Linked DNA regions of Cereibacter sphaeroides 2.4.1. The protein of the gene in region 2 interacts with the protein of the main gene of each other region in a pairwise test. Links are inferred from orthologs where the notes say so. Each region holds a gene or a part of one and is shown on either strand. Other genes may lie near its edges.

Region 1 (14,029 bases), 750 kb from region 2 along the record:
GAGCGAATAGCCTGCGGGCCTGCGCCAGCACCTCGTGCCCTACGGCGGCCACGCCCAGAGCATCCAGCGCACGGCGCAGCTCGGCATCGTCGAGCATCGCCCATTCGCCCAGCCGCCGGAACAGCCGGTTCTGCATCTCGGAGGCGGCGGCCTTGGTATAGGTCAGGCAGAGGATGCGCTGCGGCTCGACCCCGTCGAGCAGCAGCCGCGCCACCCGGTCGGTCAGCACCCGCGTCTTGCCCGAGCCCGCATTGGCCGAGAGCCAGGTCGAGGCGCGCGGATCGGCGGCCTGCACCTGACGCTCGGAGGCCTCGTCTCTCAGGCCGCTCATCGGCCGGCCTCGCATGTGGCAGCGCGTCTCACGCGGCATCCTCCGGGCAGCTTCCCCTGTCGCGATCCGTCCCCGCCTCCGCGGAGCCTGCTTCCGGCGCCTCTGCCCCCACCGGCACGGGCACGGGCGCGTCGCTCATTTCCCATTCGCCGAACCGCGCGAGATGGTCGTAATCGCCCGGGAAGCGCTCGCCGAACATGGCGCGGCGCGAGACATAGCCCTGCTCGCGCCGCATGTAACGGCCGACGAGGGCGTGGAGCCCCTCCCAGACCTGCCCGAGGAGCGCCGCATCGGTCTCCACGCTCTCGACCTTCGGGCTGGTGCCGAGGCCGATGTAGCTGATCCGCGCCACCTCGGCGGGTCCGAGGCCGCGGAAGCCGCCGCGTTCGGCCATCGCCGCCTCGAGGAGGAGCTGCTTGTCGAACTGCTCCTGCTGCTTCTTGGTGGGCGGCGTGCCGGTCTTGTAGTCGAGGATATGGAGCCGCCCGTCCGGCAGGACGTCGATCCGGTCGGGCTTCGCGGTCAGCGTGAAGCGCAGGGGGGTCAGATCCACCCGCCCCTCCTCCTCCAGCACGACCGGGGTGCCGGCATGGGCCGCCTCGGTCTCGAGGAAGAAGGCGGCAGCCCGGTCGAGCCGCGCGAGCCAGAGCGCCCGGGCCGCGGGCCAGGGCACCTCCTCGGCCAGCACCGCCTCCGCGATCCGCATCAGGCGCGCGCGCTCGGTTGGTCGGTCGCTCCCCGGCGCGCGGTCCTTCACGAAGGCCTCGAGGATGCGGTGCAGGATCGAGCCGCGCAGCCGCGCATCCGGCGCCCGGTGCAGCGGGTCGAGCGGATAGAGCCGCAGGATATGGCGGGCATAGACCGCATAGGGATCCCGGATCAGCTTGCGGATGCCCGTGACGGCCAGCCGGTCGGGCCGGGCCGGGACAGGAGGCTGCGGCGCGGGCCGCGTGGCGAGCGGCACCGGCGTCGCGGGCTGCTCCAGCGCCGCGGCGAGGTCCAGCCAGTCGCGGCCGCGCGCGCGCATCCCGGCCAGAGCCTCGGGCCCTCCGCCCGCCTTCAGCCCGCTCATCAGGTTCATCAGGCGGTTCAGCCAGCGCGAGGGCACCGTCTCGGCCTCGGCATCTCGGGTGGCGCGGGTCAGCACCACCTCGGGCGCGGCCACCGCCTGACTGTAATCGTGCGCCGACAGGCCGATCCGCCGCTCAGGCAGGAGAAGCCCGGCCTTCAGCCGCATCTGCCGGTTGAGCCACGGGTCGGGCGGCGGCAGCTGCGGCCATGTCCCGTCGTTCAGCCCGCCGAGGATCACGAGATCGGCCCCCTGCACGCGCGCCTCGAGCGTGCCCCAGATCATCAGGTCGGGCCGGGCCTGCACGGCCTCGCGCACCTCGCCACGCGCGAGGATCGCGTCGAAGAGGTCGGTGTAATCGGCCGGCGTCAGCTCGCCCCCGTGCGGCGCCTCGCGGCGGAGCTCCTCGACGGCGGCGCGCGCGGCCTCGCCGGCCTCCTTCAGCCAGAGCTCGCCCGTGGTGTCGCCCGCAGGCCCCGTGGCCAGCGCCTCGGCCAGCGCGAGATGCGCGGCCACATGATCGGCGAGCGGGCGCGGGCCTGCCGCGTCCAGCCCCTCGATCAGTCCGCCCAGCCAGCGCGCCCAGTCCGCCACCCCGTCCGCGGGCCGCGTTCCGGCCCAGAGCGCCAGATCGGCCGCCGCCGGGAAGGGCGGCCCCTTCCGCCGCAGGTGCAGCTCCAGATCCCGCGTCCAGCGCAGGTGGTTGCCGCGGTCCGCGCCGGTCGCCGTCAGCGGGTGCTTCAGCAGCGTGAGCAGCGTCTCCCCGGTCAGCCGCCGGCCGAAGAGCCGGGCCACATGGCGCAGGAAGCGCCCCGGCGCCGAGAGCGCGAGCGGCTTGCCCGCGGAATCGTCCGGCACGATCCCCCAGCGGTCGAGCGCCGCCGCCACCTGCCGCGTGAGCCCCCGGTCCGAGGTGATGAGCGCCGCGCGGCGACCCTCCTCGGCGGCCTTCCTCAGGATCATCGCCACTGCCAGCGCCTCGGCCCGCGGCCCCGGCGCCTCGATCAGCGTCATGCCGCGCGCGGCCTCGGCAAGCCCGGTGAGGTGCCGGCCCTCGGTCAGCCACTGATCGGTGACGGGCGCCGGCCGGAGCGAGAGCGAGATCAGCCGGTTGCGCGCCGGGCTGGGCGGGATCTCGTCGGTCCAGCGGCCGACCTCGGCGGGGCCTGCGCCCACGAGGCCCATCAGCCGATGAAAGCGGAACTGCGGATGATCCTCGGCGGTCAGCGCGTCGTCCATCCCCTCCCAGACCGCGGCGGGCAGGTCGAAGTCGAAGCCGGGCAGCACGAGCGCGCCCTGCGGCAGCCGCGCCACCGCCTGCATGAAGAGGCTGGTCGTGCCGCGCGAGCCGGTCGAGCCCGCGACGATCACCGGGTGATCGGGCGGCGCCTCGGCCCAGCGCGCCGCGATCCGCTCGACCGCCATCCGCGCCAGCGCCTGCGCATCGGGCGCGTCCGCGCCGAACATCGGCGCCACGATCGCCATGAAGGCCTGCGTCCGCTGCCAGTGCGCCGAATGGTCGGCCACATCGAGCCGCGCGATGGCCTCGGGCGGCACGCCCTCGCCCTGCATCTCGTCGATGAGCTCGGCGAGGCTGTCCGACAGGTCGAAGAGCGCCGAGCGCGGCGCGATGTCGGGCTGCGCCTCGATCAGCCGGGCCACGAGCTGCGCAAGCTCGAGCCTGCGGCGCAGCGGCGGGACCGGGGCCGGCAGACCCGGCACCGGCGGCAGCTCGGTCACGAGGCGGATGCGCGGCAGGAAGCCCGCGCCCTCGGCCGTCATCAGGTCGGTGACCCGCCGCCGCATCCGCTGCGTGTTGACGTAGAGCTCGACCCGCGCCATCGCCTCGGGCGCGGCCCCTGCCATGCGCGCGCGAAGGCCACGCACCAGCGCTGCGGGAAAGTCCACGCCCGGGGGCAGGCCGAAGAGGCGGGGGCCAGGTGTGTCAAACATTGGCGAGCATCGCCTCGGCCGCGGCGATCCCTTCGGGCCGCCCCACGTCGCACCATCCGCCGCGATGGATCAGGCCATGGGCCGTGCCCGCGGCGATCATCGCGTCCCAGACCAGATTGAGCGAGAACTTGGCCTCGGCGACCCCGGCGAGCCGGTCGGTCCGCAGGATCTGGGCGCCGAGATAGGTGTAACCCGGCGCGCCCCGCGCCCGGGCGAGACGGCCCGCCGCATCCATGGTGAAATCGCCCGGCGCGCAGCCCGAGGGCGCGAGCAGAAGGAGCGCCTCCATCCCCTCGCGCCAGCCCGCTGCCAGCTCATCGAGCGGGTTCTCTCCGGTCCAGACCGCGTCGCTGTTCAACGTATAGACCGGCCCCTCTCCCAGAAGCGGCAGCGCCCGGCAGAGCCCGCCGCCGGTCTCGAGGATCTCCTCCTCGTGCGAGACGAGGGCGCGGCCTGCCAGATGCGCGGTCAGGCTTTCGGGCAGGTAATGGGTGTTGGCCACGATGCGCGAAATGCCGGCCGCCTCGGCCAGCGCCAGCGCGTGATCGATCAGCGGCCGGCCCGCGACCTCGATCATCGGTTTCGGCCGGGTGGCGGTCAGGGCGCCCATGCGCGTCCCGAAGCCTGCCGCGAAGATCATCACCGCATCCGGCCGCATTGCGCGCGGATCCTTTCCAGAACGGCCGGAGCGGGCTCCGGCAGGAGGGCGCGGCACTCGGCCGCCAGCGGCGCGAGCGCGGGGTGGCCGAGATTGCGCCAGAGCTGGCCCCAGACCCGCGGGATCAGCGCGACATAGCCGGGCTTGCCCGCCACGAGGCAGAGCCGGGCGAAGATGCCGAGGATGCGCAGCGCCCGCTGCGCGCCGAGAACCGCATAGGCGGCCCCGAAGGCCTGCGGCTCGGCGCCCGTGGCCGCGGCGAAGCGGGCGATCATGGCGCGCTCGACCGGCTCGGGCACGTCGCGGCGCGCATCCTGCAGGAGCGAGACCAGATCGTAGCCCGGCTGGCCCATCTGGGCGAGCTGGAAGTCGAGGAGCCCCACCCGCGCGAGGCCCGCGCGGCCGGGCAGCCAGAGCAGGTTCTCGGCGTGATAGTCCCGCAGGATCAGCACGCGCGGCCCGTCGGCATGGCGGAGCAGCGCCTCCTCGAGCAGGGTCGTGACGCGCGCGGCATCGGGGGCCGCCCCGGTGGCCGCGCGCGCATACCAGTCGGGCGCCATCGCCGCGGCGCGGGCCCAGTCGGCCGCCGAGAGGTCTGGCAGGCCTGCGGGCGCGGGCGCGCGCTGGAGATGGACCAGCACATCGGTCGCCGCAGCGTAGAGATCCGCCTCGTCCGCGCCAGCGCGTTCCAGCAGCCGGGCGAAGAGCCCGTCGCCCAGATCCTCGAGAAGCAGGAAGCCGTTCGCGAGATCCTGCGCCAGCACGGCGGGCGGCGAGAGGCCCAGCCCGCCGAGATGGGCCCCGATGGCCACGAAGGCCGCCGGATCGTCGCCCCTGCCGGGCGGGGCGTCCATCAGGACGGCGGTCTCCGCGCCCCGCCGCAGCCGCTCGTAACTCCGGTCCGAGGCGTCGCCTGCCAGATGGCGCCGCTCGGCCGCGCCCCAGCCCGCTTGCGCGAGAAAGGCCGCCGCCTGCGCAGCGCGGTCGGAGGGCGCCGGATCAGCCATGCCACGCCTCCGACAGCTCCGCGAGAAGGCCCGGTCGTCCGCCCGACAGGGTCGCGCGTCGGCCTTCGCCCTCGGCCTCGAGCCGCAGGCGGAGCGCGCCGGGCGGGGCGAGGTCGCCCAGCCGGTCCGGCCATTCGACGAGGCAGACGGCCGTCGCGAAGGCCGCCTCGAGCCCCAGTTCCAGCACCTCGTCGGGATGGGTCAGCCGGTAGAGATCGGCGTGCCAGATCTCGTGCCCCGGCGCCTCGTAGGTCTGGACCAGCGTGAAGGTGGGCGAGGGCACCTCCTCCTCGTGCCCCAGCGCCGCGCGGATCAGCGCGCGGGCGAGATGGGTCTTGCCCGCACCGATGGGCCCCTCGAGCAGAAGCACGTCGCCCGGCCGCAGGAGGCGGGCGAGGGCCGCGCCCAGACGGGCGGTATCCTCTTCCGAGGCGAGCGCGAGAAGGAGCGGGACGGGATCCGGCATGGCCGCGACCATGCCCAGAGCCGCGCCCCGGCGCAAGGGGAGGCGGATCCACGGCGCAGCCCCGCCCCGGAGTCCCGCAGTATCGATCGGCCGGGCTGCCGCGGGATCGCACGGGCGGCGGCGCGCCGGGCCGCTCCGCCGGCCGCGCCATCGTGCCCGCCTGCGCGGTGCTCCTGCCCCATCTGCGCAGTCACGACCGGCCGTCCGCGTCCCGCGCGGCACAGGCCATTTTCTCATGCCCGGCCAGCTGTCGGACCGCAACCCGGCCTGCCGGCGCTCCCGCCCGGGGCGGCCGTCAGGCCATGCGCAGGCTCGCAGGATCGGCCGCCTCCGCGGCGGGGACATCGAGGATGCGGAAGAGAACGAGGGTCGCGCCGCCGGTCAGGGGCGCGAAGCGGCAGGAGACAAGACGGCCGTCCTCGAGCCGGATCTCGCCCGACCAGGGGTCGCGCGGGCCGAGCGCGGCGAGGAAACGCTCGGCCTCGACCCAGATCGGCGAGGGGCTGCTGCGCGCGCGCCACTGCTCGCAGAGCTGCACGGCGGCGCCCCCGCCCACGGTTTCCACCGGATCGTGGCCCCAGAGGGCCCCGTAGGCCGCGTTCGTCATCACGAGATCGCCCGCGGGCGAGAAGACGGCGATCGCATCCTCCATCGCATCCACCACCGCCTGCCCGAGCTCCAGATCGGCCCGATAGCGGCGGGTCCGCGTCATCTCGGTCGAGATGTCCTCGAACATCAGCGCCAGCGCCCCGTTCGGATGCGGCCGCCCAATCACGCGGTAGGTCTGGCCCGAGGGCAGGCTCCAGGTCTCGGCATAGAGCCCGCTCGCCGCCGCCTTCTCGAGCTCGAGGATCTGGCGGCGCCAGCTCGGATAGTCCTTGGGTTCGGGGATCATCTGCCGGTCCCGCAGCGCCTCGAGGAAGGAAAACAGCGAAGGTTGCAGCGCCAGCATGTCGGGCGGCAGGCCGGTGAGGTCGAGGAGCGCGGGATTGAAGAGCGCAAGCTTGCGGTGCTGGTCGAAGATCGCAAGCCCGATGGGCAGATGGGCAAAGGTCTTGGCCAGGGTCTGCATGAAGTCGCGCAGGGTGGCCTCGGCCTGAACCGCCGCATCGGCGGGAAGGGCGAAGAGGAGCCGTCCGGCCGGGTCGGCGAAGCTCTCGAGATCGAACCACCGGTCGACGCCCTTGACCTCGATCCTCTGGCGCTGGCGCGGGGCGCCCTGAGCCGAGGCTGCGCGGTCGAAGAGACGGGGGAGCGGCCAGCTCAGGTCCCGGTCGGGCGGAAGCCGCTTGGCGGCCTCGCGCAGATAGGCGGCATTGGCCCAGATCACCTCGCCCCCGGCGCTCTCGCGCCACATCATCAGCGGCGCCTGCGCCACCGTCGCGCGCAACTGGTCGAGCTCTTCGGCGAGCGCCCGCTGCGACAGATGGTCCAACCGGGGCCGCTCGGCGCTGGACGGGTCGTCGATGGTGAGCCGCGTGATGCCTCCACGCATCTCGGCCATCAGGAGAAGCGGCTCGCCCTCGGCCGCGGAGGCGAGCGTGAAGCGCCCGTCTCTCGCCAGCCGCGACAGGCGCGCCTCGAGATCGGGAAAGCGCGGCACGAGATAGGCCAAGAGCCGAAGCCAGGGCCCGCCGCGCGCGGGCGAGAGCGCGAGGATCGCGCGGGCGCCGGGCGTGGCGTCGAGCAGCGTCTCGCCGTCGAAGAGGAAGACCGTGCCGGCCTGCGAATCCGAGAAGACGCCCTCGGGCCGCCGGCCTGCGCGGGTTTGCAGAAGGCCCGCCAGAACCACGGCGGCAGAAGCCGCCGCGACCGCGGTCAGGATCAGCCCCAGTGCGAGCGGCCAATCGAACGTCATCCGATCTTCCCCTGTCGCAAGCCCTGCGGGACAGCTTGCCGAGAGGAAGGTTAAGGGGCCGTTAATGGAGCCCGAATGCCGGGGCGGCCGCCCCCGGGAAGGTCGGACGCGGCATCCGGCGCCGGATCAGGTCTGGATCAGGACGTTCTCGCCCAAGGGCGCGTTGCGGACCACCACCAGCCTGTCGACCGGCCAGATCACCTCGACGATGGCGCCGCAGCGTTCGGGCCGCTCGTGGCTCCGCAGGAACGGATCGGCGGCATTGGCAAAGCTCAGTTCGGCACCGGACCGCTCCAGAAGCGTCTTGGCGATGAAGAGCCCGAGGCCCATGCCCTCATAGCCCGGCCGGCGCGACTGGCTTTCCTCGGCGCGGCGCTGCCGCACGAAGGGATCGCCGATGCGGCCGATGATCGCGGGCGGATAGCCCTCGCCATCGTCCACAATCCGGATCGCGATCCGGTCTCCCGTCCATTCGCCGTCGATCCAGACCGTGGAGCGGGCGAAATCGACGGCATTCTGAATGAGGTTGCGCAGCCCGTGGATCACCTCGGGACGGCGCAGGATCACCGGCTGGCGCTCGTCGCCGCCGCGGCTGGGGTAGAGGTCGAACTCGACCCGCTTGCCGCGCCCGACATGGGGCTCGGCGGCCTCGCGCAGCACCTCGCCCAAGGGCGCCTGCCGCATCTGAAGATCGTCCTTCCCGGCCCGGCCCATCGAGCGGAGGATGTCGCGGCAGCGGTCGGCCTGCTCGCGGATCAGCTCCGCATCGTCGCGCAGCGCGGGCTGCTCGGAAAGCTCCTCGGCAAGCTCCGAGCTCACCAGCTTGATCGTGGCCAGCGGCGTGCCGAGCTCGTGCGCGGCCGCGGCCACCACCCCACCCAGATCCGTCAGCTTCTGCTCGCGGTCGAGCGCCATCTGCGTGGCCAGAAGCGCATCCGACATCGAACGGATCTCGATGGCGACGCGCCGGGAATAGAGGCCGAGGAACAGGATGCCGATGACGATGGCGAGCCAGAAGCCGAATTCGAACATGCGCGGGACGGACAGGCTCGACCCGTCGGCGAGGATCAGCGGCAGGTGGAAATAGGCCGTGAAGGTCAGCAGACCGATCGCGATGGCCCCGAGAATGACGGTCGTGCGCAGCTCGAGCGCGAGCGCCGAGATGGTGACGGGCGCGAGGATCAGCAGCGCGAACGGGTTGGTGAGCCCCCCGGTCAGGAACAGCAGGAACGACAGCTGCGTAAGGTCGAAGAGCAGGATCATCAGCGCCTGGAACTCGGTCAGGCGGCGGTTCTGCGGGAAGACGAAGGTCGCGATCACGTTCGCGATGACCGAGGCGCCGACGGCCATGAAGCAGAGCCCCATCGGCAGGCGGACCCCCAGATACCAGTCGGTCACGACGATGGCGGCGAGCTGCCCCGCCACCGCCATCCAGCGCAGGAGGATCAGGGTGCGCAGTCGCACCCAGTCGCCGCGGGTGTCACGGTTCAGAATGCCGTCGGGACCGAGTATCATTGCAGCTCATGTCACTTTGCCTGTATCGGAACCTTGTTAGGTTGCCGTGCCCGCGGGATCAATCGGCAACCGCAAGCAGGAGGATCATCTGATGACGAAGCTCTATGCCGGGGTCGCGGCGGCGGCCATCGCAGCACTTCTTGCGGGCTCGGCGGCGTGGGTCTTCCTCGGCAGATCCGAAGAGCGGTTCGCCGGTTGCGGCGCCAATCAGGTGGCGGGCGGCGCCATCGGCGGGCCCTTCACGCTGGTCGATCAGGAGGGCCGCACCGTGACCGACCGCGAGGTTCTGGCAAAGCCCTCGCTCGTCTATTTCGGCTATACCTTCTGCCCCGACGTCTGCCCCTTCGACATGGCGCGCAATGCGCAGGCCGTGGACATCCTGACGGAATGGGGCATCGAGGTCACGCCGGTCTTCATCTCGATCGATCCCAAGCGCGACACGCCCGAACAGCTGAAGTTCTTCGCCGAGGCGATCCATCCCGACACGATCGCGCTGACCGGCACCGAGGCCCAGGTGAAGGCCGCCTCACAGGCCTACAAGACCTTCTACCGGGTGCAGGAGTCCGACGACGACTATTACCTCATCGACCATTCGACCTTCACCTACTTCATGCTGCCCGGCACGGGCTTCGTCGACTTCTTCAAGCGCGAAGACACGCCCGAACAGATCGCCGAGCGAATTTCGTGCTTCGCGAATGACAGCCATGTGTCAACTTCCTTTGACGCTCGGGCGCAGAAGTCCTATCAAGCATCCAGGGGAAAGCAGATGGGCGACAATCATGGCTGAGGATCTGGTATTCGAACTCGGGGCCGACAGGTCCCTGCTTCTCGTGGACGATGACGAGCCCTTCCTGAAGCGGCTTGCCAAGGCGATGGAGAAGCGGGGTTTCGTTCTCGAAACGGCACAGAGCGTCGCGGAAGGCAAGGCGATCGCCCAGGCGCGCCCGCCGGCCTATGCAGTGGTGGACCTGCGGCTCGAGGACGGCAACGGGCTCGACGTGGTCGAGGTGCTGCGCGAGCGCCGGCCCGATTGCCGCATCGTGGTGCTGACGGGCTACGGCGCCATTGCGACGGCGGTCGCCGCCGTGAAGATCGGCGCCACGGACTACCTGTCCAAGCCCGCCGACGCCAACGAGGTGACGCACGCGCTGCTGGCCAAGGGCGAGAGCCTGCCGCCGCCGCCGGAAAATCCGATGTCGGCCGACCGCGTGCGGTGGGAGCACATCCAGCGAATCTACGAAATGTGCGACCGCAATGTCTCGGAGACCGCCCGGAGGCTCAACATGCACCGGCGGACGCTGCAGCGCATCCTGGCGAAGCGCAGCCCGCGCTGAACCAGTCGCACCGGCGGAACGAGGGCGGCGGCCGAGGGCCTGCCGCCTTTTTCATTGGCAGGCGGAGGGGGGCCGGCATCGGCAAAGGGCATTCGACTACCCGAAAGTGCAATGGATCCCTAAAATTCCTCGATCGACAGACGGATAAATGCGGAATTTCTCAAGCGACCGGATTGACCTTTTTACGAAACCGTAAAATGAATTGGGGGATAGTTCGTTTTAACGGGAAGAATGAATGGATATCGATCTCGACTCCATGAGCCTCAAGGAACTGAAGTCGCTTCAGGCCCAGGTGGCAAAAGCGATCTCGACCTACGAGGACCGCCGGAAGCGGGACGCGCTGGCCGAACTGGAAGAAAAGGCCCGTGAACTCGGCTTCTCCCTTTCGGAACTGACGGGAACCGCAGCGACCAAACGGCGCGCCGCCGCTCAACCGAAATACGCCAATCCTGAAAACCCTTCGGATACCTGGTCCGGCCGCGGGCGCAAGCCGCGCTGGTTCGAGGCTGCGATCAAGTCGGGGAAGCCCGCCGAGAGCATGGCGATCTGACGTCGGGCGCGCTAGAGCGCCGACAGAAGCTCCTGGTGCCGGGCGGTATAGGCCGCCCGCACCTCAACCGGCGGCCTCAGGCGGATTTCCAGCCCGTCGAGAACGGCTTCGGCCGGCCGACCGAAGAAGCGCGTTGCCTCGGCCTCGGTAAATCCCGCGATCTGCACCGCTTCGAGCCAGGCCGAGATCCGATCCGCCTTCTTGATGTCGCGCTTCACCTGAAGCGGCAATTGCGCGGGCAATCCGAACCGGAGGTGGATGGCCGCCGTGAGCCGCGCGTCCAGATCGCCGTATTGCGCGCCGATGGCGTCCTTCACCGGGCTGATCATGTCTCCGATGACATATTCCGGCGCATCGTGCAGCAGCGCGGCGAGCCGCCAGCGCGTCTGAACCCTGGGTTGACAGCGCCCCAGGATCTCCTCGACCAGCAGCGAATGTTCGGCCACGGAAAAGGCGAAGTCCCCGCGGGTCTGCCCGTTCCAGCGCGCCACGAAGGCCAGACCGTGGGCGATGTCCTCGATCTCGATGTCCACGGGCGTCGGGTCGAGCAGATCGAGCCGCCGCCCCGAAAGCATCCGCTGCCAGGCCCGTTTCACCGGATCACCGTCAGGTCGGACGGAAAGCGGTCCAGATAACGCGCAAGTTTTGACGACGACAGGAAATGCTTCACCAGCATCCTTCGCATCATGCGTGAATCGGGCGAGAGCCCGCCGCTCACCGGATTGCGCGGCCGGTCCGGGAAGTGATCGGCGATGAACCGGTCGTAGCTTTGGGCGAACCGCGGCGAATAGTGGCCTTTCCGATCCGCCCAGGGTTTCAGCGTCCCGATGAAGTGAACGATATGCGGATAGCGCATCGCCTCGAACAGGCGCGCCGACCAGGAATATTGCCAGTTCCACATCGGGCTGAGTTCGGCCCAATCGCCGCGGAGGACGGCATTGTAAAGGTTCTGGTCGTGCCGGATCATCCGGGAGGCCTCGCGCCGACCGAGTTCGACACACCGGTCGAGGAGGTTCATTTCGTTGTAGCGCGCCACATCCATCAAGAGGAGGCCGGCATTGAAATAGGGAGCCGCCGGGATGCCGAGCCGGCGGAACTGTTCGGCGCGGCGCTCGGGCGTGCGCCATTGGATATTGTCACGGACGGCGCCCAGCGGATGATTTCCGAGGTCGAGACCGAGGAGTGCGGTGAAATCGCCGCCCTGCACGAAAATGTCGGCGTCGAGATACAGGATCCGGTCATAGTCGGCGGCCAATGCCTGCGGCAGCGCAAGCCGCAGATAGACATCGTGGGTCCGCCCCGGATCGAGCCGCAGCCCGGTGAAGACGCCGGTGGTGTCGATCCGGATCAGCCGGACGTCGAGCCGCGAGAGGCTGTCCGGGACAAGGATCGGCTCTTCGCCATGGCAGATGCAGATGTCGAAGGCGCGTCCGGGCGTCAGCCGGTCGATCCGCTCGGCGGCATGGAGCGCGAAGGGCAGATAGCCCGCGTTGTAGCAGAAGATCACCGCCTGCCGGGACCGCGCCGGACGCGACGCCTCCACAGTCATCCCCACGATTGCCCATTCCTCTCTGGCCCGGATTGCTTCGAAAGCCGCAGGGCGCGCGGATTGCTCCGATCCTGCGTCGATGCTAAGGCAGGGCCGATTTAGTGATCAGGAGCCGAAAGCCCATGGCCGATTTCATCGTCAAGGATCTATCGCTCGCCGACTTCGGGCGCAAGGAACTGGACATCGCCGAAACCGAGATGCCGGGCCTGATGGCTCTGCGCGAGGAGTTCGGCGCCTCCAAACCCCTCAAGGGGGCGCGCATCGCGGGCTCGCTGCACATGACCGTCCAGACCGCGGTGCTGATCGAGACGCTGGTGGCGCTCGGCGCCGATGTCCGCTGGGCCTCGTGCAACATCTTCTCGACCCAGGACCATGCGGCGGCCGCCATCGCCGCCTCGGGCGTTCCGGTCTTCGCGATCAAGGGCGAGACGCTCGAGGACTACTGGGCCTATACCGACAAGATCTTCCAGTTCGCCGACGGCACCTGCAACATGATCCTCGACGACGGCGGGGACGCCACGCTCTACATCCTGCTCGGCGCGCGGGTCGAGGCGGGCGAGACCGACCTCATCGCCGTGCCGCAGTCGGATGAGGAGGTCTGCCTCTTCAACCAGATCCGCAAGCGAATGGCCGAGACGCCCGGCTGGTTCACGAAGCAGCGCGACGCGATCAAGGGCGTCTCGGAAGAGACCACCACGGGCGTCCACCGCCTCTACGACCTGCACAAGAAGGGCCTGCTGCCCTTCCCGGCGATCAACGTGAACGACAGCGTCACCAAGTCGAAGTTCGACAACAAGTACGGCTGCAAGGAATCGCTCGTGGACGGCATCCGCCGCGCGACCGACGTGATGATGGCGGGCAAGGTCGCCGTGGTCTGCGGCTATGGCGACGTGGGCAAGGGCTCGGCCGCCAGCCTGCGGGGCGCCGGCGCCCGCGTGAAGGTGACCGAAGTCGATCCGATCTGCGCGCTGCAGGCGGCCATGGACGGGTTCGAGGTCGTGGTGCTCGAGGATGTGGTGCAGGACGCCGACATCTTCATCACCACCACCGGCAACCGCGACGTGATCCGCATCGAGCACATGCGCGAGATGAAGGACATGGCGATCGTCGGCAACATCGGCCATTTCGACAATGAGATCCAGGTCGCCGCGCTGAAGAACCACAAATGGACCAACATCAAGGACCAGGTGGACATGATCGAGATGCCCTCGGGCAGCCGGATCATCCTGCTGTCCGAGGGGCGGCTCCTGAATCTCGGCAATGCAACCGGCCACCCGTCCTTCGTGATGTCGGCCTCCTTCACCAACCAGGTGCTGGCGCAGATCGAGCTCTGGACCAAGGGCGCGGACTACCAGCCGGGCGTCTATATCCTGCCCAAGGCGCTCGACGAGAAGGTGGCGCGGCTGCATCTGAAGAAGATCGGCGTGAAACTGACCGAGCTGCGCCCCGAGCAGGCCGACTATATCGGCGTGAAGGTCGAGGGGCCGTTCAAGGCCGAGCATTACCGCTACTGACCGCGGTCGCGGGTTCGGAAGGGGCCGTCGGGAAACCGGCGGCCCTTTCTGCTGAGGTCGGCGCGGCGGCAGGAGGGGGGGCTGCGCGCCCCCCGCCCGGCCCCGGGGGGCCGGACTCCCCCGCGGGATATTTGGGCAGAGTGAAAGCGGGCGCCGCGTCAGGCGGTCTCGCCGAAGCCGAAGGTCTGGGTGACGTAGTCGATGTCCTTGTCGCCGCGCCCCGAG
Region 2 (14,179 bases):
GAAGGGCCCGATGCAGCCCGAGACCTTCAGCCGGTCGCCCTCCAGCGCCATCTTCGAGCGGTAGATCTTGCCCGTCGAGGGCTGCCAGATCCTGCCCTCGCCGTAGCGCCCGCGGCCCTCGGGCACCATGTCCCAGACGATGGCCTTGCCGCGGTTGGGCGAGACATATTCGGCGCCTTCCCTGAAGGTGCGGCCGATCGTGCCGCAGATCTTCGGCCCGCAGGGCGCCATCGTCACATGCGCGAAGGCGCCCTCGTCGGGCTCCGTCTGCCAGACCCCCTCGACCGGATCGGCCAGCGCCGCCCCCGCCGCCAGCGCCAGACAGGCCGCCAGTATCCCGAGCCTCATCCTCATCTCCTCCCCGAAGATCCCTGCGGCCGAGGATCGCGGCCGAAGCCGCCCGCGGGCAAGCATGACGTCGGGTCCTTGGCATCGGGGACGGGGCGTGCCAGAAGCCGCCCGAGAGAGTGACATCCCGGAGAGCGCCATGATCCTCTATCCCGCCATCGACCTGAAGGACGGCCAGTGCGTGCGCCTCTTGCGCGGCGAGATGGAGGCCGCGACCGTCTTCGGCGACGATCCCGCGGCGCAGGCGGCGGCTTTCGAGGCGGCGGGCTGCGAATGGGTGCATCTCGTCGATCTGAACGGCGCCTTCGCAGGCCGGCCCGTCAATGCGGCCGCGGTCGAGGCGATCCTCGCGCGGATCGCGGTGCCGGCCCAGCTCGGCGGCGGCATCCGCGACATGGCCACCATCGCTTTGTGGCTCGAGAAGGGGCTCGCCCGCGTGATCCTCGGCACGGTCGCGGTCGAGAACCCCGGCCTCGTGCGCGAGGCGGCCCGCGCCTTCCCGGGCCGGGTGGCGGTGGGCATCGATGCCCGCAAGGGCCGGGTCGCGACGAAAGGCTGGGCCACCGAGACCGACGTGATGGCGACCGACCTCGCGCGCTCGTTCGAGGATGCGGGCGTGGCGGCGATCATCTACACCGACATCGACCGCGACGGCGCTATGGCGGGGCCGAACATCGAGGCCACCGACGCGCTCGCCCGCGCGGTCTCGATCCCGGTCATCGCCTCGGGCGGCGTCTCCTCGCTGGCCGACCTCCTGGCCCTCCGCGACACAGGCAGCATCGCCGGCGCCATCTCGGGCCGCGCGCTCTACGACGGCGCCCTCGACCTGACGCAGGCCCTGCAGGCGCTCCGCGCCTGAGCCGCTTTCACTCTGCCCAAATATCCCGGGGGTGAGCCGCAGCGCGGCGAGGGGGCGGAGCCCCCTTCCCCCCGCTCCCCCGAGGCGCTACGACAGGCCCTGACGCGGCCGCCCAGGGTTCAGGAGATCCCGCCATGCTCAAGACCCGCATCATCCCCTGCCTCGACGTGGCCGACGGCCGCGTGGTCAAGGGTGTCAATTTCGTCGATCTGCGCGACGCGGGCGATCCGGTCGAGGCCGCCCGCGCCTACGATGCCGCAGGGGCGGACGAGCTCTGCTTCCTCGATATCCACGCCACGCATGAGAACCGCGGCACGATGTATGACCTCGTGACCCGCACCGCCGAGCAGTGCTTCATGCCGCTGACCGTGGGCGGCGGCGTGCGGACCCATCAGGACGTGCGGGCGCTCCTTCTGGCCGGAGCCGACAAGGTCAGCTTCAACTCGGCCGCCGTGGCCGATCCGGGCGTGGTGGCCGAGGCCGCCGACCGCTTCGGCAGCCAGTGCATCGTGGTGGCGATCGACGCCAAGACGGTGGCTCCGGGCCGGTGGGAGATCTTCACCCACGGCGGGCGCCGCGCCACGGGCATCGATGCGGTGGCGTTCGCCTGCGAAATGGCAAGCCGCGGCGCGGGCGAGATCCTGCTGACCTCGATGGACCGCGACGGCACACGGGCGGGCTTCAACCTCCCCCTCACCCGCGCCATCTCGGACGCCGTGCCGATCCCGGTCATCGCGAGCGGCGGAGTGGGCACGCTCGATCATCTCGTCGAGGGCGTGACCGAAGGCGGTGCGTCCGCTGTGCTCGCGGCCTCGATCTTCCATTTCGGCGAATTCACCATCGGCGAGGCCAAGGCCCACATGGCCGCCGCCGGCATCCCCGTGAGGCTCGCATGACCGTCCTCGAACGGCTCGCCGCCACCGTCGAGGCGCGCAAGGGCGCCGATCCCGACAGTTCCTGGACCGCGAAGCTCTTTGCCAAGGGCCCGGAGAAATGCGCCGAGAAGTTCGGCGAGGAAGCCGTCGAGGCCATCATCGAGGCGGTGCGCGGCGACCGCGCGAAGCTCGCCTCGGAAGCGGCCGATGTGCTCTATCACCTCCTCGTCATGCTCGCGGCCCGGGACGTGACGCTGGCCGAGGTGATGGCCGTGCTCGAGGCGCGCGAGGGCACCTCGGGCATCGCGGAGAAGGCCGGGCGGGGCTGACCTGCCGGGCTTCTGCATGGGCGGCGGAACCTCCGGCCTCGCGCCCGGTCGTCCGGTGGGAGCCTCCGGCGGGGATATTTGGGCCAGAATGAAAGCCGGGGGCGGGATCTCGGCCTGATCCCCCGGTTTGACGGTGCGGTCCTTCGCCGGAAGGGCGGGGGCACCATGGGACGCGCGCCGGGACCGCTCGCTCCGGATCGGTCAGAGGCCGAGGCGCGGGATCTCGATGGCGGGACAGCGGTTTTCCACCACATCGATGCCGCGGGCGCGCGCCTCCTGCGCAGCCTCGGGATTTCGGACTCCGAGCTGCATCCAGACGGTGCGCAGGTCCGGCAGATGCGCGAGAGCGGCTTCGACCACCTCGGGCACATGATCCGAGCGGCGGAAGATGTCCACCATGTCAACCCCTTCGCCCGCCAGCGCCGCGAGATCGGGGCGGATCGTCTCGCCCAGCGCCTCCTGCCCCGCCTGCCCCGGATTGACGGGAATGACCCTGTAGCCGCGCGCCTTCAGGAAGGCCGCGACCTGATGGCTCGGCCGGTCGGGGTTGGGCGACCATCCCACGACCGCGATCGTGCGGGTGAAGGCGAGGATCCGCCGCACCTCCTCGTCGGTCAGGGGCATGTCCCGCGCGGCATCGTCGGTCATGAAGCCTCCTTGCCCGCCCCGTGTCTGTCAAACTCGGGCGGGTCAAAAAAAAGCGCCCTGACCGAAGGGCCGGGCGCTAGTGCGGAACGAGGGACAGTGAAGGTAGAACGGGGGTTCCGGCCCCGCTCCTCCTGTAACATGGGCGCCACAACGGCAAAGAAAAGAGCGGATCGCGCGTCCGTGAACATTTATCTGCTTGCGGCGGCGTAAAGGGCCACCGCCGCAGCGTTCGAGACATTGAGGGAGCCGAATCCCCCCGCGGCCGGGATTCGCACCAGACGGTCGCAGGTCTCGCGCGTCTTCTCGCGCAGGCCCGGCCCCTCGGCGCCGAGGACCAGCGCCACCGGCCGGCCGGCCGTGCCCTCCAGGCCCTCGGCCAGCGTCATGGAGGCTTCGCCCTCGAGACCCACAAGAATGTAGCCCATGGCCTTCAGCTTCTCCATCGTCTCGCCGAGATTGCCCACGCGCAGATAGGGCTGGCGCTCGAGCGCGCCGCTTGCGGTCTTGGCCAGCGCCCCCGTCTCGGGCGCCGAATGGCGGTGCGGTGCGATCACCGCCCGCGCGCCGAAGACCTCGGCCGAGCGCAGCACCGCGCCCACATTGTGCGGATCCGTCACCCGGTCGAGGAGCACGAGAAGCGGCTGTCCTGCGCCCGAAGCGGCCAGATCCTCGAGGCTGCCCCAGTCGAGCGGCTTTACCTCGAGCGCCGCGCCCTGATGGACCGATCCCTCGTCGATGGGGACCGAGAACTTGCGCGGGTCGACGATCTCGGGCTCGAGCCCGCTCTCGGCGATGGCCTCGCCCAGACGGTCGGCGGCGTTCTTGGTCAGGACCAGCCGCAGCTTCTGCCGCAGCGGATTGGCAAGGGCGTCGCGCACGGCATGGATGCCGAACAGCCAGACGGTCTCCTGGGCGGCGGCGCGGCGCGACCGCTCCTTCTCGATCACCCAGGCGGGCTTGACGGGTTTCGGCATCTGGAACTCCTGAAAAACGGGCCGCAGAATGATCCCTCCCCGGGGGCGGCGCAAGGCGAAAGAAATGCGCAGATCGGCCCTTGACCGCCCCCGAGCCCTCGGATAATCACGCCGCCAGTGGGCGACGTGCTGCAAGGTGCGGCAGCGGACTGTAACTCCGCCGAGGCGACTCGTGCCTGGTTCGATTCCAGGGTCGCCCACCATCTTCCTGACAAGCGGTCTTTCTGTGGGATCCGGCGGGGCATCGGCCGAAGCCGACCTGCCGAAGGCGTCGACCGGCCTGCAAGCGGGCCACTTCGCCGCGTTGAACCTTCCACGGGCTGCGTCCCACCATGGGCGCGTATCGAGTCCGGTGGAGACACCCGTTTGCACGAAGAAAGCGACCGCGAGGGACCGGCATCCAAGAGCCCCTCGTTCCGCCGTCACAACCCTCCCGATGCTTCCGACTTCCGCTCCCGACTGGCGATCGGGGCGCATGCGCTTCTGATCTCGCTCGCGGCCGGGGCCGTGACGGCCCTCCTGAGCGGCGCGCTCCGCGCGTTCTGACGGGGTCGGATGCAGCAGGGTTCTGGGCGCGGGGGAGTGTGGCGGGGAGACCGAAAGCAGCGCGCCGCTCGGCCCTGGCCCGCCGCCGCACCGGGCGGGGGGCAATGCGTCGCAAGCCCTGCCCTTGCGCCCGTCTGCCGGATGCTTATGTCCGCTGAGTGGCCCTTCCGCGTGTCCCTTCCGCACCGAGGGCTCTGGCCGCGGGCGACCTCCCCATTGCGCCCGCGGCCACTTTCCCCCTCTCAGTCCGCGTGAACGGTGACCGGCGCGCCGCCCACCCTGGGCTTGCGCAGCAGGAGCGCCAGCGGAAGCGCCGCCAGAGTGATGAGCATCATCAGGCGGAAATCGTCGATATAGCCGATCATCGTGGCCTGCTGCGTCACCAGCCGGTCGATGACCGCGAGCGACTGCAGGCCACCCTGCGCGGCGTCGGGCGAAAGCTGCCAGAGCTGCGGATTGTAGGGCGTCACATTTGCCCCGAGCTCGGCATGGTTGATCTGGCTGTTGTGGGTGAGCATCACCGTTACCATCGAGATGCCCACCGACGAGCCGATGTTGCGCACGAGGCTGAAGAGGCTCGTGGCATCGGCGCGGAAGCGCGGCGCGATGGTGGCGAAGGCCACGGTCGAGAGCGGCACGAAGACGAGGCCCAGACCCAGACCCTGCACGACGCCCGAGAGCACGATGGGCGTGCTGTCCATCTGCGGGCTGAAGCCCGTCATCATGTGCAGCGACAGGGCGGTGAGCGAGAGACCCGCCGTCACCATCAGCCGCGCATCGACGAAGCGCAGCATCCGCCCGGCGATCAGCATCGAGATCATCGTCCCCACCCCGCGCGGCGCCATCACGAGGCCGGTGGTGATGACCGGATAGCCGAAGATGTGCGACAGCATCGGCGGCAGGAGCGCGAGGCTCGCTAGCAGGATGATCCCCACCACGAAGATGAAGACGAGGCCGGTGGCGAAGTTGCGGTCGGCGAACATCGCGGGCTCGAGGAAGGGCTTTTCGGCGCCGAGGATGTGGATCACGAACACCCAGAAGCCGGTCAGCATCAGGAACAGGTAGATCCAGATCTCGAGGGCCGCGAACCATTCCACCTCGGCACCGCGGTCGAGCATGAGCTGGAGCGAGCCCAGCGCGATGGCGAGCATGGCGAAGCCGAAGAAGTCGAAGCGGCGCACCACCCGCTCGGCCCGCGGCAGCCAGGCGGCGCAGCCGAGAAAGGCCACGATGCCCACGGGAAGGTTGATGAAGAAGACCCAGCGCCAGTCCCAGCTCTCGGTGAGCCAGCCGCCGAGCGTGGGCCCGATGATCGGCCCCACCATGATCCCCGCCCCCCAGAGCGCCATGGCCTGCCCGGCCTTCTCGCGCGGGTTGATGTCGAGCAGGAAGGTCTGCGACAGCGGCACGATGGCCGCGCCGAAGACGCCCTGCAGCAGCCGGAAGCCCACCATCGAGGGCAGGCTCCAGGACAGGCCGCAGGCCATCGAGGCGAGCGTGAAGCCCACGATAGAGACGAGGAACAGCTCGCGCTTGCCGATCCGGTCGGCGAGCCAGCCGGTCACGGGCGTCATGATCGCCGCGGCCACGATGTAGGAGGTGAGCACCCAGTTGATCGTATCGGCCGAGGCGTCGAGGTCGCCCGTCATCGAGGGCAGCGCCACGTTCGCGATGGTCGTGTCGAGCACCTGCATGATCGTGGCGAGCATGATCACGAGGGTGATCAGCCCGCGGTGCTCCACGGGCTGTTTCTGAGCAGCGGTCATGGCACCCTCCGGATCAGTCGGCGGTGGCGGCGAAACTCGCGAGCCCCGGGATGTGGCGGACGCGGCCGGTATCGACCGACACTTCCGCCGACAGGCCCGAGGCGAGGCCCGCGATGTCGGCCCCCTCTTCGAACCGCAGCCGCACCGGCACGCGCTGGGTCACCTTCACCCAGTTGCCGGTGGCGTTCTGCGCCGGCAGCAGCGAGAATTCCGAGCCCGTGCCCGCGCCCACCGCCTCGACCGTGGCCTCGTAGGGCCGGTCGGGGTGCAGGTCGAAGGTGACTTCGGCCTTCTGGCCGGGGGCGATGCCGGCCAGCTGCGTCTCCTTGAAGTTCGCGTCGATCCAGACATCGCCTGTCTCGACCAGCGAGAAGAGCGACTGGCCGGCGGTGACCATCTGGCCCGGCTTGAAGGAGGCGGCCTGATAGACGATGCCGTCGGCCGGCGCGCGGACCTCGGTCCGCGCCAGCTGGTAGGCGGCGTCGTCGCGCGCGGCAAGCGCAGTGCGCACCTTCGGATGCTCGTCCACCGGCCCGTCCGCGACCCCGCCGAGCGCCGCGAGCGCGCTTGCGGTGGTCTGGCGCGCGACCAGCAGCAGCTCCTTCGCGCGCAGCGATTCGTGGCGCGCATCGTCGAGCGAGGTCGTCGAAGCCACGCCCTTCTGCGACAGCGCCTGCTGGCGCTCGAGCTCATTGGCGAGATAGGCCGCGTCGTCCGCCGCGAGCTTCTCCTGCGCCTGAGCCTGAGCATAGGCCACGCGCAGCTGCTCCACCTCGAGACGCGCCGAGGCCACCGCCGCCTCGGCCTTGGCCAGCGCGATGCGGTGCGGCTCGGGGTCAATCTCGAACAGGACCTCGCCCTTCGACACGGGGCGGTTGTCGGACACGGAGACGCGCGTCACGCGGCCCGAAAGTTCCGAAGCCACGCCGACCACCGCCTGATGCAGATAGGCATTGTCGGTGGTCTCGTAGCGCCCGCCGGTCACCCACCAGACGCCCGCGCCGCCCAGAAGGGCCGCGGGAAGGGCCGCCATCAGCAGGATGCGGCGCGTCTTGCGGGGATTCGGCTCGGCCACCACGGGCGTGGAGCGGGCCTTCTCGGGAGAGGTCTGGGCGTTCATCCGTTTGCCTTGATGCAGGGAACGCGGGGCTCGGCCTCCGCGTCGTTGAGGTTGGTGACGATGGTCCGCAGCATCGCGACGAGCTCCCTGCGGCGGTCCGCCGGGATCCCCTCGAGCGCCTCGTCATAGACCTCGTCGGCAATGGTCTTGATGGTCGCGTAAGCGGCCTTGGTCTTGTCGGTCGGCGCCACCAGCCGCGCGCGGCGGTCGCAGGGGTCGGCCTCGCGGCGCACCCAGCCGCCCTGCTCCATCCGGTCGATCAGCCGCGAGACGCTGATCGGCTCGATGTCGAGCAGGTCGGCGAGCCGCGCCTGCGTGGCCCGCGGCTCGCGCGAGAGTTGCGCCAGAAGCCGCCACTGCGCCGTCGAGAGGCCGAGATGGCTGGTTCTCTGCTCGAAGCGCTTGCGGACGGCGCGGGTGGCGTCGTGCAACAGCAGTCCCAATCTGTCGGTGTCCTTTTCCATGTGCGGGACATATAATAAGCGTGCTTATCATTGCAAGGCCGCCCTCGCTGCGCGCGAAATCGTGAGGAGGCGGCGCGGTTGATGCCGGAGGCCGGCGGGCCATGTGCGCTGGAGCCCCCGGAGGTTTCATGATCCTGTCCCGCCGTCTTCTTCTCGCGGCCGGCGCCGCGCTCGCCCTGCCTAGCGCCCTCCGCGCGCAGGCGCCGCGCCGTCCGCCCCTTGCCGCCACGCTGGAAGCCGCGCGCGGGCTTGACCAGCTTCATGCGATCGTCGTCGCGCAGGGCGGCGAAACGCTGGTGGCCGAGGCGCTGCGCGGACCCGCTCCGGATCGCGCGGTCAATGTGAAGTCAGTCTCGAAGACGCTCGTCGCAGCCCTGCTCGGCGCGGCGCTCGACCGGGGCGCCGTGCCCGCCCTCGGGGCCACGCTGGGCGAGGTCGCGCCCGGCCTCATCCCTGCCGAGGCCGACCCCCGCGTCCGGGACCTGACGCTCGAGGATCTGGTGACGATGCGCGCGGGGCTCGAACGCACCTCGGGCGGCAACTACGGCGCCTGGGTCTCGAGCCGGAACTGGCTGGCCTATGCCCTGTCGCGCCCGATGGTGGCCGAGCCGGGCAGCCGGATGCTCTATTCCACGGGCAGCTTCCACATCCTCGGCGCCGCCCTCTCCGAAGCCACGGACCGCAGCCTGCTCGCGCTGATGCGGGACTGGCTCGGCCGCCCGCTCGGGATCGAGATCCCGCCCTGGACGCAGGATCCGCAGGGCTTCTACCTCGGCGGCAACGAAATGGCGCTGTCGCCTCTGGCGCTGCTGCGCTTCGGAGAGATGGTCCGCCAGGGCGGCCGGTGGGACGGGGAGCAGGTCCTGTCCGCCGACTGGGTGCGCCGTTCGCTCGAGCCGCGGACGCGCTCGCCCTTCTCGGGCTTGGGCTACGGCTACGGCTGGTTCGTGGGCCGCGCGGGCACCGAGCGGATCGCACTGGCCCGCGGCTACGGCGGCCAGCTCGTCTGCCTCCTGCCCGATCTCGAGGCCACGGTGGTCGTCACCTCCGACCCGACGCGGCCCGCCCGGAGCGAAGGCTATTTCGGCGACCTGATGCGGCTGATCGGCGAGGTGGTTGCCCCGGAGCTAAGGCGCGCCTGAAGAGGGCCCGCCGCTGCTTCACGTTCCGGTCATGATTGGTTCTGCGCTTGCTTTCGAACAGCTAGGAACATATTAAGAACAGATGAAGAAAGACCTCGCCCGCAAGCTGGCTATCCTGTCGGACGCCGCGAAATACGATGCCTCCTGCGCCTCGAGCGGGGGCACACGGCGCGATTCGAAGGATGGCAAGGGGCTGGGATCCTCGGGCGGAAGCGGCATCTGCCACGCCTATGCGCCGGACGGGCGCTGCATCAGCCTTCTGAAGATCCTGATGACCAATTTCTGCATCTTCGACTGCGCCTATTGCGTGAACCGCGTCTCCTCGCGGGTCGAGCGGGCGCGGTTCTCGGTCGAAGAGGTGGTGACGCTCACCGTCGAATTCTACCGGCGGAACTATATCGAGGGGCTCTTCCTCTCGTCGGGCATCATCCGCTCGCCCGATGACACGATGGCCGACATGGTGCGCATCGCCAAGACCCTGCGCGAGCGCGAGCATTTCCGGGGCTATATCCACCTCAAGACCATTCCCGACGCCGCGCCCGAGCTGATCGAGCAGGCGGGCCTCTATGCCGACCGGCTGTCGATCAATGTGGAGCTGCCGACCGAAGCCGGGCTCGACCGCTTCGCGCCGGAGAAGTCGGCCACCGGCATCCGCAAGGCGATGGCCGAGGTGCGGCTGAAGCGCGAGGCCTCGCGCGAGCCGAGCTTCTCCGGCCGCAGACCCTCGCGCTTCGCGCCCGCGGGCCAGTCCACGCAGATGATCGTGGGAGCGGACGGGGCGGACGATGCAGCCATCCTCGGCAATGCCTCGACGCTCTATGCCAACTACGGTCTGAGCCGGGTCTATTACTCGGCCTTCTCGCCCATTCCCGATGCCTCGAAGGCGCTGCCCCTCGTGCGTCCGCCGCTCCTGCGCGAGCATCGGCTCTATCAGGCGGACTGGCTCCTGCGGTTCTACGGCTTCGAGGTGGGCGAGATCGCGGACAAGGGGATGCTCGATCTCGAGGTCGATCCGAAGCTCGCCTGGGCGCTGGCGCATCGCGAGGCCTTTCCGATGGATGTGAACCGCGCCCCGCGCGAGATGCTGCTGCGCGTGCCGGGCTTCGGCACCAAGACGGTGGGCCGCATCCTTGCCGCGCGGGCGCACGGGGCGGTGCGCTACGAGCATCTGGTGGCGATGGGCGCGGTGGTGAAACAGGCGCGCCCCTTCATCGTGGCCCCCGGCTGGCGGCCGCAGGGGCTGGACGACGCCAGCCTGCGCGCGCGCTTCGTGCCGCCGCCGGAACAGTTGAGCCTCTTCTGATGCCCGAGGTGGTCCTGCCGCGTCTGGGAACCGTGGCGGCCTGGCGCGCCGAGGCCCGGCGGCTGGCGCAGGCGGGTGTTCCGGCGGAAAGCGTCGTCTGGCGCGTGGGCGCGGGCGAAGCCGACCTTTTTGCCGACCTGCCCGCCCTGCCCGCGGGCCCGGCGCGCCAGATCCGGCTGTCGCGCGAGGCGGTCGGCTCATTGGAAACTGCCCTCTGCCACGCCGATCCCGAGCGGTTCGGCCGTGCCTACGGTCTTCTCCTGCGGCTGGCGGACGGCACTTTGCGCTGGGGCGACCGGAGCGATCCCGCGCTGCGCAAGCTCCTTGCGCAGGAGAAGATGGTTCGGCGCGAGATCCACAAGATGCACGCCTTCGTCCGCTTCCGCGAGCTTCCCTCGGAGGGCCCCCGCCGCGCCTTCGCGGCCTGGTTCGAGCCGGACCATCCGGTCGAGGAGGCGGCGACGCCCTTCTTCGCCCGCCGGTTCGGCGACATGGACTGGGCCATCGTCACGCCCGAGGTTACCGCGCGGTTCGTGGCAGGGCAGCTCGATTTCGCCCTGACCGAGGAGCGCACCGCGCCACCCGCCGATGGAACGGAAGAGCTGTGGCGGACCTATTACGCCAACATCTTCAATCCGGCGCGGCTGATGGTGAAGGCGATGCAGTCCGAGATGCCGAAACGCTACTGGAAGAACCTGCCCGAGGCGGAGCTGATTCCGGGCCTGATCCGGGGTGCGGCCGAACGGGCGGCCGAGATGCAGGCCGCAGCGCCGACCGAGCCGCCCGCGCGAACGGCGGCCGTGGCGCGGCAGCGTGCGGCGGCGGCCGGCGGACCGGCTGCGGCCGGCGACGGCTCAGCGCCCGGCACGTTGGCCGAAGCGAAGACCGCGGCCGAAGGATGCCGGCGCTGCGGCCTCTGGGCCAATGCCACGCAGGTCGTGTTCGGGGAAGGACCCGCCACGGCGCGCATGATGATCGTGGGCGAGCAGCCGGGGGATCGCGAGGATCTGGCCGGCCGGCCCTTCGTGGGCCCTGCAGGACAGCTCTTCGATGAGGAGGCGGCAGCGGCCGGCCTCGATCGCGGATCGGTCTATGTCACCAATGCGGTCAAGCACTTCAAGTTCGCCCCACGCGGCAAGCGCCGCATCCACCAGAAGCCCGATGCGGGCGAGGTGACCGCCTGCCGCTGGTGGCTCGATCTCGAGCGGGATCTGGTGCGCCCCCGCCTGATCGTCGCGATGGGCGCAACGGCGCTCGCCTCGCTCACCGGCTCGGGGGCGGGGATCCTGAAGCGGCGCGGGTCGGTCGAGAGGCTCGACGACGGGACGCCGGTCTTCGTGACGGTCCATCCCTCCTACATCCTGCGCCTGCCGGACGAGGCCGCGCGCGTCGAGGAGCGCAGGCGGTTCCGGGACGATCTTCAGGCGGCCCGACAGCTGCTGGAGCGTCTGGACTGATCGATTCCGCGCGTCGATCCGCGCTGCGTGACTGACGCCGGTATCGCGGGAACACGAGGGTCCTGCCTGAAGTTTCTCCCTGCGGGAACCTCGCAGGCCTCGGCGAAGCGCAAGGCTGCGGAACCTCTGCCGGGCAATCGGATGCAAGACGGTGTTGGGAGGAAGGACTCCGGGCTCTGGCTGGAGCCGGTGCCCGCGGGAAAAAGTCGATGCTGAAGGACCGCCCGCGCCTCCCTGTCGGCAGATCCGGTCCGCGGCGCGATCTGGAGAGGTGGCCGGCCGCGCCCAGAAGCCCCTTCGAGGCGCCAAAACCAAGGGGCGCTGCTGCGCCCCTCATGATCTCGGCCAGGGGTGGTCCGCCACGGCTTCGGAACAGGAGCGTCCTGAGACGCTTTTAAACTTCCGGCGCGTCGGGCTTGGGGATCGTGGTGGGCACCCGCTCGACCCGCTTCTCGTCCCATTGGGGGTCGGTGCGCTTGATCCGGCGCGAGATGAGGTAGCCAGCCGGCCACGACAGGAGGATGCCGGCCCCTGCTCCGATGGCGATCGGGGTCCAGCCATACCAGCCCATGCTGAAGAACAGGATCACGAGGACGCCCGTGATGACCGCTCCGGTCATCAGGGTGAGGAGGATGCTCAGCCGGTCCATCAGCGCCCCCGCTGACGCACCCGGGCCGGCACCGTGACGGGAACCAGCCGCTTCTCGCGGCGCGCCATGGCGATCGCGGTCACCACGATCGTCGCGGCGACAACGAGGGTCAGGCTCAGGGACAGGGTCTCGCTGGACATGGGCTTCATCCTCCGATGCGGCGGGGCCACCGCCTTTGAAGCTCAACGTCCCGCTGCCGCGCTTGTTCCCGGCAGCGCCCTCCGGTTCAGCCTTCGGAGGCGCAGGCGGCGGAGTTCAGCGCGCGCTCCAGCGCGGCCGGTGTCACCGGCTTCTCGATGACGGTCGCCCGGGGATCGGCCGGCAGGCTGGAACTGGCATAGCCGGTGGCGAAGACGACAGGCACGCCCTCGCCCAGAAGGCGGCTTCCGAGCTCGAACGAGGTCCGCCCGTGGCTCAGGTTCACGTCGAGCAGGGCGATGTCGGGCAGTGCCTCGGCCACGAACTTTTCGGCCGCCGGCAGGGAGTAGGCCATGTCGATCTGCTCGAACCCCATGTCTCGCAGCGTCTCCACCGTTTCCATCGCAATGATGGCTTCGTCTTCAAGGTAGAGGATCCGCATGGCGGAGGGGGTCCAGGTCACTGTCATAGTCCACTTCGGTTGCTGCATTCCATGGCAGGGCCACAACGAGGCGAAGACCGGCCGGTTCCCAGTTGCTCTCGATGCTGCCGTAGAAGGAGCCCTCTACCATCGAACGCATCAATTGCGTGCCGAAACCCTCGCGCGAGGGCGGATTTACCGCCGGACCGCCGCTCTCCTGCCACACCAGACGGAATTCCTCGCCTTCTCCCTCGTCCACCCGCGACCAGCGCACCGACACGCGCCCCTCGGGCCGCGAGAAGGCACCGTATTTCGACGCGTTGGTGGCGAGTTCATGGATCACCATGCCGAGGCTCAGCGTGGCGCGGGCGTTGAGCCGCATCTCGGGGCCGCGGAGCGTCACCCGCTCCTCGCCATAGACGTTCAGAAGCTCGAGCGCGAAGATGTCGCTGAGCGAGGTCGAGGCCCAGTTTTCCGAGGTGAGCAGATTGTGGGTGTTGGCGAGCGCCCGGATCCGCTGCGCCAGCGTCTCGAGGATCTCCTGCGGGTCGCCCTGCTCGCGCCGCGCCCGGTTGACCAGCGCGATCACGTTCGAAAGCATGTTCTTCACCCGGTGCTGCAGCTCGCGCATGATGCGGCGCAGGTCGGCCTGAAGTTCCAGAAGCCGGGTCACGTCGGTGACGTTGAAGCCCACGGCCCGCACCCCGTCCGAGCGATGGACGGGATACCAGTCGATCTCCCAGACGCGCGGCACGTCGGGATCGGCGGGCGTCGTGCCGCGCACCACCTGCCGCAGCACCGGCTCGCCGCTGTCGAACACCCGGCGGACCGAGGCCACCATGCGCCCCGCCACGTCGGGATGGACCTCCGAGATCGACCGGCCGATGAGGTTCTCATTGGGCAGGCCGCTGAAATCGGCCATCTTGGGATTGGCGCGCAGATAGCGGAAGTCGCGGTCGACGAGGCCCATCGCGCCGGGACTGCCGAGATAGAGTTCCTCGATTTCCTCGGCACTGGCGCGGGCGTCGGCCGAAGCCTCCTCGGCGGCGCGGGCGAAGCGGGTGACGGCGGTCACATCGAAGATCGAGAAGACGACCCCGCCCCGATCGCCCGAACCGCTGCGATAGGGCGCGAACCGCA

Evidence for each region.
Region 1: the proteins of rlmB (region 2) and tsaE interact in binary tests that used the Escherichia coli proteins (3 or more experiments, as listed by UniProt). The link is inferred for Cereibacter sphaeroides 2.4.1 from one-to-one orthologs.

The regions. Positions count from the first base shown.
Region 1 is NC_007493.2:100,733-114,761, reverse strand. Bases 3,754-6,599 are described here. They hold tsaE (tRNA (adenosine(37)-N6)-threonylcarbamoyltransferase complex ATPase subunit type 1 TsaE), read right to left. Parts: upstream 5,497-6,599; coding sequence 5,011-5,496; downstream 3,754-5,010. Other genes in these bases: RSP_RS00525 (PAS-domain containing protein), read right to left, coding at 5,780-6,599; RSP_RS00535 (aminoglycoside phosphotransferase family protein), read right to left, coding at 3,993-5,018; RSP_RS00540 (nucleotidyltransferase family protein), read right to left, coding at 3,754-4,011. In the rest of the region: double-strand break repair helicase AddA, read right to left, coding at 1-331; double-strand break repair protein AddB, read right to left, coding at 360-3,353; more of RSP_RS00540, read right to left, coding at 3,346-3,753; more of RSP_RS00525, read right to left, coding at 6,600-7,342; sensor histidine kinase RegB, read right to left, coding at 7,469-8,857; RSP_RS00515 (SCO family protein), read left to right, coding at 8,949-9,644; RSP_RS00510 (ActR/PrrA/RegA family redox response regulator transcription factor), read left to right, coding at 9,637-10,191; RSP_RS00505 (H-NS histone family protein), read left to right, coding at 10,427-10,741; RSP_RS00500 (HD domain-containing protein), read right to left, coding at 10,753-11,316; RSP_RS00495 (glycosyltransferase family 8 protein), read right to left, coding at 11,334-12,290; ahcY (adenosylhomocysteinase), read left to right, coding at 12,413-13,804; trpB (tryptophan synthase subunit beta), read right to left, coding at 13,963-14,029. UniProt on the Escherichia coli protein: Required for the formation of a threonylcarbamoyl group on adenosine at position 37 (t(6)A37) in tRNAs that read codons beginning with adenine.
Region 2 is NC_007493.2:847,064-861,242, reverse strand. What follows is about bases 2,141-5,136. They hold rlmB (23S rRNA (guanosine(2251)-2'-O)-methyltransferase RlmB), read right to left. Parts: upstream 4,034-5,136; coding sequence 3,248-4,033; downstream 2,141-3,247. Other genes in these bases: RSP_RS04205 (DHA2 family efflux MFS transporter permease subunit), read right to left, coding at 4,822-5,136; RSP_RS04225 (CoA-binding protein), read right to left, coding at 2,613-3,059; RSP_RS04230 (phosphoribosyl-ATP diphosphatase), read left to right, coding at 2,141-2,411. Outside these bases: RSP_RS04245 (DUF2147 domain-containing protein), read right to left, coding at 1-348; hisA (1-(5-phosphoribosyl)-5-[(5-phosphoribosylamino)methylideneamino]imidazole-4-carboxamide isomerase), read left to right, coding at 488-1,207; imidazole glycerol phosphate synthase subunit HisF, read left to right, coding at 1,342-2,103; more of RSP_RS04230, read left to right, coding at 2,100-2,140; more of RSP_RS04205, read right to left, coding at 5,137-6,345; RSP_RS04200 (HlyD family secretion protein), read right to left, coding at 6,359-7,465; RSP_RS04195 (MarR family winged helix-turn-helix transcriptional regulator), read right to left, coding at 7,462-7,929; RSP_RS04190 (serine hydrolase domain-containing protein), read left to right, coding at 8,058-9,071; RSP_RS04185 (putative DNA modification/repair radical SAM protein), read left to right, coding at 9,154-10,374; RSP_RS04180 (UdgX family uracil-DNA binding protein), read left to right, coding at 10,374-11,831; RSP_RS04175 (hypothetical protein), read right to left, coding at 12,226-12,480; RSP_RS22175 (hypothetical protein), read right to left, coding at 12,480-12,620; RSP_RS04170 (response regulator), read right to left, coding at 12,707-13,087; RSP_RS04165 (chemotaxis protein CheB), read right to left, coding at 13,041-14,179. UniProt on the Escherichia coli protein: Specifically methylates the ribose of guanosine 2251 in 23S rRNA.